One region of the Bacillus daqingensis genome, then DNA from elsewhere that is predicted to be linked to it. Evidence: riboswitches for the same ligand, from Rfam matches in the RefSeq annotation. Region 1 holds a riboswitch; each other region holds the start of a gene.
The links. Region 1 has a riboswitch for cyclic di-GMP ahead of ACFO4L_RS08485 (anti-repressor SinI family protein). Riboswitches for the same ligand answer to the same signal wherever they lie in the genome.
Positions count from the first base shown of each region.

Region 2: another riboswitch for cyclic di-GMP. It lies ahead of ACFO4L_RS05810 (amidase); the one in region 1 lies ahead of ACFO4L_RS08485 (anti-repressor SinI family protein).
Region 3: another riboswitch for cyclic di-GMP. It lies ahead of ACFO4L_RS00280 (flagellar assembly protein A); the one in region 1 lies ahead of ACFO4L_RS08485 (anti-repressor SinI family protein).

Region 1 covers NZ_JBHSGK010000007.1:76,644-78,911, forward strand. Annotated here, with positions in the region: gene ACFO4L_RS08475 (ATP-binding protein) at 1-210, shown strand, start outside; gene ACFO4L_RS08480 (response regulator transcription factor) at 197-880, shown strand; cyclic di-GMP riboswitch class I at 1,086-1,173, shown strand; gene ACFO4L_RS08485 (anti-repressor SinI family protein) at 1,209-1,355, shown strand; gene ACFO4L_RS08490 (pyruvate, water dikinase regulatory protein) at 1,663-2,268, shown strand, end outside.
Region 2 covers NZ_JBHSGK010000004.1:198,084-200,351, reverse strand. Annotated here, with positions in the region: gene ACFO4L_RS05810 (amidase) at 1-816, opposite strand, end outside; cyclic di-GMP riboswitch class I at 862-949, opposite strand; gene ACFO4L_RS05805 (amidohydrolase family protein) at 1,147-2,268, opposite strand, start outside.
Region 3 covers NZ_JBHSGK010000001.1:65,106-67,373, reverse strand. Annotated here, with positions in the region: gene ACFO4L_RS00285 (hypothetical protein) at 1-476, shown strand, start outside; cyclic di-GMP riboswitch class I at 966-1,050, shown strand; gene ACFO4L_RS00280 (flagellar assembly protein A) at 1,083-2,268, shown strand, end outside.

The DNA of each region.
Region 1 (2,268 bases):
CGGTTTTACAAAGCGACAGGCGACCGGGGAAAACCATCTACTGGTACAGGGCTCGGGCTCGCCATTGCGAAGGAAATTATCGCACGGCACCACGGTGAGATTTGGGTGGAAAGTGAAATCGGCGAAGGTACGACGTTCAGCTTCTGTATTCCGGTATTGGCCGCACATGCTCGATTTGAAGAGGAGGCAAGCAGTCATGGATCAACATAAAATCATGCTCGTAGAAGACGATGAGGATATCCGGGCTATCACGACATTATATTTGGAGAAAAAAGGCTACAGTGTTTATGCTGTCGGAAACGGCATGGAGGCGGTTGACAAAGTAAAGCAGGTCGACCCGGAGCTGATCTTACTGGATATCCTGCTTCCTGGTATGGAAGGATTTGACGTTTGCCGAAACATGCGTGAACTTACTGAAAGTCCAATAATCTTTATCAGCTGTAAGCGTTCATCTGAAGATAAAATTGAAGGCCTGAACGCAGGCGGCGATGATTATTTAACGAAGCCGTATGATCTTGCTGAGCTCGAAGCCAGAATCAAAGCGAATCTCCGCCGCAGTGGACCCCGCGATGACCGAAATGAGCTTCGTGCCGGCTCCATCGCGGTCGATTTAGAGAGCTATACGGTGACTGTAAACGGAAAAGCGGTTTCGCTTTACGCAAAAGAATATCAGCTTCTCGTGTACTTAATGAAACACCCTGGACAAGTATTCAGTGCAGAGCAGATTTATGATCATATCTGGGGGATCGACATGTATGGAGATTTAAAGACCGTATCAGTACACATACGAAACCTTCGCAAGAAAATTGAGGAGGATCCTAAATATCCAGATTATATCTTAACGGTACGAGGCTTTGGATACAAATTCGCAGCCAGATAAATAGGTATAAAGGATTGATTAAAAAGCGCTGTATACTGGAAATAAAGACATGACAAAAAAAGTCACATTTATTTTTAAAAAATTATGATTATTTAACCTTATTTTAACTTTTGTTTTGTAGAGTGAACACATACAGAACGTTGCAGCTTGTTTTAGAGGACGGTGGGCAGACACGGAGGAAAATGGAGTTTCCGCAACATTCTGCAGAGAAAAACGGCAAACCTGTTGAAAAGCAGGGGCGCAAAGCTTCGGGTCTAAGGGCGTGGGGTGCCTACGACGGCCGGGCCGCCTATGTGGAGCAAATACTTAACATAGGGTGGGATAGGGCATGAATGAACTGAAACGGGCAGAGAGCTGGGTACAATTGGTTATGGAAGCGCGGAGCATGGGCCTTTCTCCTGAAGAAGTGAGAGCGTTCTTTCAAATGAAACAGGAAGACAGCCATTCGCTAAAGGCAGATCAGCAATGCATGTAATCGTCACCGGAAGACCGGAATCAGCAATTATTGCTGATTCCGTTTTTTTTTGCAGCTGAATAACGGGTGAAAATGCTTATGTGACAGCTGTTTCAAGAAAGCTGCGGCCAGGGGCACCCTGTTTAGACGCGAATGCTGATGTGCTTACCGTCTTATGTGGGACTTTCGTGAATTTATCCGTGCATAGCACTTATTCGTTTCTACGTTTACCCTTTTTTCTGCAGATGGAAATTTCCTCTTGATAGGGGAAAATAATGTGCTATACTTATTTTTATTAGTATGTCACATTAGGGGGAGGGAGGAAGCAATGAGACTAGTATTTGTTGTATCCGATTCAATAGGAGAAACAGCAGACCGAATGGTACAAGCAGCGCTTACCCAATTTACTGAAGATAAAACGGAGGTAAGAAGATATTCGCACGTGCAGACACCGGAGAAGCTGGAGCGTATCGTAGAAGAAGCGGAGACAGCTGGAGCTGTAGTAGCCTATACCCTGGTATTAGGGGAGCTTCAGCAAAAAATGAGAACGCTGACAGAAAAAACTTCCGTCCCTTCCGTCGATCTGCTCGATCCACTGCTGTCGATGCTGAGTGAGACGTTTAATGAACAGCCAAAAAAAGAACCTGGGCGGATCAGGCAGCTGGATGAAGCGTATTTCAGAAGGATCGAAGCAGTGGAATTCGCGGTTAAATACGATGATGCACAGGATACCTCGGGATTGAAAAAGGCGGATCTGGTGCTGATCGGCGTCTCCCGGACTTCCAAAACACCGCTTTCCATGTACCTGGCGCACAAACAGTTCAAAGTAGCGAACGTGCCGCTCGTACCAGAGGTCGCAGTTCCGGAAGAGCTTTACGAGCTTCCGCGTGAGCGCTGCATCGGACTGGTGATCTCCCCGTCAAAGCTGAATGAC
Region 2 (2,268 bases), on a different contig from region 1:
TCCATAGTAGGGACCCGCGTACCGGGCCGATACCAGGTCAAGCTGCTGCTTCATGTATGCTTCGCCTTCTTCAAAGAACGTTACATGATTGCCTTCGTGAGACTGCATGGTTTCCACTCCGACGGTGACCGGCGTTTTGTGCTTTGCTGCGAAGGCCATTTCATTTTTTACGATTTCATTGATTGCAGAAGCTGTATCCCGGTAAGCCATAAGTGTCACGCCATCAAGCTGCTGAATCACCCATTCTGCGAGATTCCCGCTTCCGTTTTTGTTTTTAAAGCTGATTTCGTCAAACCAGAATGGCAGATCTGCTTCCAGCGGCAGTCCTGCCGCAGCACTCTGTCTTTTCGCTGTCAGCAGAAGTGATTGAAAATCGGCGATCGTCTTCGCACGATTGCTGTTCCAGCTGCTAAGCAGGTACGGCTCTACATCTAAGTGAACGCCTTGAAAGCGTTCTGCTGCTCCCGCACGCTTCTGGTAGTCTCCCAGCCAGTTCATCATTGTCGTCAAATGACGATCTCCTTTTGGTGCCGCCCATTCCGGTGCGCCATCGAGGGCATAGACGCTGATTCCTTCCGTTCCTGCACGACGGATAAAACTTCTGTAGGAAGCCTGTGGGACACTGCGATCAATTTGTACAAATACACGCTCGACATTCTTTTCTTTTAGAAAGGCAATGGTTCCACTCTCATCTTCGACAAACATCCACGGGTTCCAGAGCCAAGTTGCGTTCGGAGCTGAAGCTGCTCCAGCGGGAGCCGCCCAAATTCCAGCTGCCATAGCAGTCACCACCAGCAGTAACAGGACTTTTTTCATCGCAAAAAACCCCTTTCTGTGCCAGCCGAGGCTCACAGAAACGGGCCCGGCAACCTGACGACCATACGCTATTCAGCGGTTAGGCTCACGGCTTTGCGTCCCATCTTTTCAGATTGGTTTGCCTTTGTCACATGTTATTTTTGTTACTATTATACCCCTTAGCCGATTCGTTCATATGAGTAATAGGAACTAAATCTGTCGTGATTTTTTATGAATAACACGAGACTTTCTCATCTCTCCTTCCCTTTTCGGCTTCAAAACAAAGATCCACGCTTATGAAGCGTCAAAAACCGGAAGCATGAACTGCTTCCGGTTTTCCATCCTCATTACTCAGTTGTTCTCATGCAGCCACAGGTCATCTGGATTGCCGAATTCGCTGTAAATGTGATTACGGGCCTCCACAGCTTGTCTGCGCAGGTTTTTATAATCGAGTCCAACCATTTTTCCGTCTCGCTTTACTGCTTCGCCGCCGACAAACACGGAGTCTACGTTGCCGGTATGCGTACTTGTAACGACAGCACCGATCGGATCGTTGACGGGGAAGAGGTTCAGGTCATCTGTTCGAATCATGATGATGTCGGCTTCTTTTCCTGGAGTGAGACTGCCCGTTTTGTGATCCAGCTTCAGCGCCTTCGCACTTTCAATTGTAGCCATTTCCAGCACTTGATGCGCATGAATATTCAAAGGTGGTCCAGGCATTTCTCCTTTTGCAAGCAGCTGATCATTGATGCGGGAGCGCTCTGCCTGGAGCGCGAACTTCATTTGGGCAAACATGTCCCCGCCTGTTGAAGTAACAACATCGACACCGAGCGCAGGCTTTACGCCGTTTTCCAGGCAGAGCCCTGTTGCCGGATACCCGTGTCCCATCGCCATTTCAACTTCAGGCGTGACTGAAATCGATCCGCCGTGCTCTGCCAAGAGCTTCATTTCTTCCGGACTGACGGCATTTGCATGAGCAAAGTTGAGGTCTGATCCGAGCAAGCCTGCCTGATGCAGCTTTTCGATCGATCTGTCAATCGCCCCCCACGTTCCAAATCCGAGGTGCATGCTCGCTACGCCGTTTAGTTCTCTTGCCAGCTTTATCTCTTCCACTGACGTATCCCAGGAACAAAACTCAGGACCGCGGATCGCAAGTCCCATCGTCAGCCGCTGATCGCCTGAGGAAAAATATTGATTGGCAATCGAACGTGCGTCATCTCCGTTGGTCAACGTGCTTTCCCTGTTCCAATAATCCCCGTCACCAGGGCATCCGTAAGCAAACACGCCGCGAATTTTGGATTCCTGCAGGCCGCGGATCATCTCTTCAGCGTGATCCTTGGAGATGACCATCGTCCAATCCAAAATCGTCGTCACACCGGCTTCAAGTGCCTCCAGTGCGCCAAGCAGGTTGCCAATATAGTCGTCCTGCGGCCGCCTTTTAGAACCAATGTTGCCGTAATAAATGCTGCCCAG
Region 3 (2,268 bases), on a different contig from region 1:
TGGAAGAAGCGGATCGCAATGACCTGCAGCCAGGTTACCGCCTGATCAACCACCTTTTAAAAATACAACTCAAATATAAGCAAGTGTATGATCAGTTTCAAAACGTGCTGGCTGAGCTTGAAGACAGCGGCAGACCTATCGAAGCTGAAGACATTGAAGCAGCCATTCAATCAGCTGCCGAACTGGAGGTGCTTCAGTTCGACATGATCGATTCCTTAAGCCGCCAAACCGATACCCTGCGCGACTGGATTGCGTTGATGAACCGTCACAACTTGTGGGACAAGCTAAATCGCGCGAACCAGGTTTTTTATCAGCAGCTCGTTCAAAACGAATCGGTTATGAGAGACGAAGCGAAAAAGATGCAGGTCGTCAAGCATGAACGTCGCGAAAAAATGATTCAGCAAAATGCAGATAAGCTCCGATCCCGTATGAAGCGGTCCTTTCAGGAGGAAGAGAAAGAACGTCGTTACCCTTAACCAGATCCGGCGCTGCCAAGCTGAACCAAATACAGAAGGAACCGGAGCACCCGTTTGAGCCCCGGTTCCTTTTATTCCGCGTCTGTTTCCTCCCCCGGCAAGACTTTCTCCGGCTCTTCAACACCATTCCTTATTCTCTCCCCTTCTCCTAGAGCCCACGACGGATACCATCGTACATTTCCAAAAGCCTTTCTCTCCTGTACGTTGAACGACGTTCGTTCGGAATATACCTCAGCTTTTCCAACAACGTTTTTCGTTTGCGTGTCATCGTTTACCGCCTCCTTATGCTTTTATTGTAGAGTCTTCTTCACCTCAAAAAAGCGGGCGGCAGATTGAATTTTCTATCCGTCTGCAGGTGGAGATTTACTCCATCCCCTGCTATACGAATAAGTAAATAAAGAACCAGGATAATAAGACTGCAGATAATGGATTTTTTTGAAAATAGTACTTGCTCATGCCTAAACTCATAGTAAACTTACAGTAAGAGAAGAAGTTCGGGGGCAAACCTGTTGAAAAACAGGGACGCAAAGCCGCGGATCTAAGGGAAACCTCCTATGACAGCCGGGCTGCCGCATATAAACCTTCACCAAGGAAGGCGGGGTATGAATGCGTAACGTACATGAGTTCGAAGCAGAAACAGTGGAAAAAGCGATTGCCAAGGCAGAAAAAACGCTGCATACACCAGCAAATGCTCTACACATCGACATTATCAGCCATGGGGAGAATCTGTTTTTTGGTCTGAGAAAATCAAAGGCTAAAATACGCGCATGGACGGAGGAGCCGCTAGAAGAAAGCTGGCTGGACACGCTGGATTCCTACCTCGATGAGCCGCTTGATGCCAGCAGAGATGAAAACTTATCCAGGAGACTGGAGGGGACCGCCTGGATGAAAGATGGCGTTCTCTATTTTGAAGGAAACGGACCCAAACGTCCTGTTCTTCACCTGCCGGATGAAGTGACCGCTTCTAAAAATGGCAGACAAACTGGTAGAACCACTCCGCTAACTGAGGGAGATATACTGGAGTTTTCGATCAACGTCCCGCCTCGTGAAACCACCTGGTCTGTTTCTATTGATAAAAAACAGCAGCTCGTTACGCTGAATGTAAAGCCTGGAGCGTACTATACTGCTGCAATCAATGATCATCCGCCCGCCGAACATCTGTATGTCAGTATTTCCAAAGAGGAAACACCGTTAAATCAGCTGACAGAAACAAACGTCATAGAGCAGCTGGAACGGATGGATATTACCTACGGTATTCAAACGGATGTGATTCGGGAAGCATGTGCGTCTATTCAAGAGACCACTGTCCAAATAGCGGCAGGAAAGCTGCCGAAGCACGGAAAAGACGGCCGGATTGACTTTAAGATCAATTTGCAGACAGAACAGAAAATGTACCGGGAGAAGCCGGACGGAACGATTGATTTTAGGGATTCGATTCGGATTCCGGCCGTTGAAGAAGGAGTCGTTTTAGGATCGATCATTGATCCAACAGCCGGCGAAGATGGCCTCAGCCTGTTTGGAGATGTGCTTCAAGCTAAAGCAGGCAGGCCGATCGCGGTTCAGGCAGGAGCGGGTATTGAACTCGATGAAGAAACGAAAACGATTACGGCTTCTATTGCCGGGCGTCCTCTTTTAAAGAAGCAGGGACAGCACGTGCGGTTATCCATTCTGCCGAAGCTCGTTCATGATGGGAACCTGCAGCTTGGAGACGGAAACATCCGCTTTACAGGGGATGTTGAAGTGATTGGGTCTGTCGAGGACGGCATGAAGGTGGAAGCAGCAGGAGATGTAT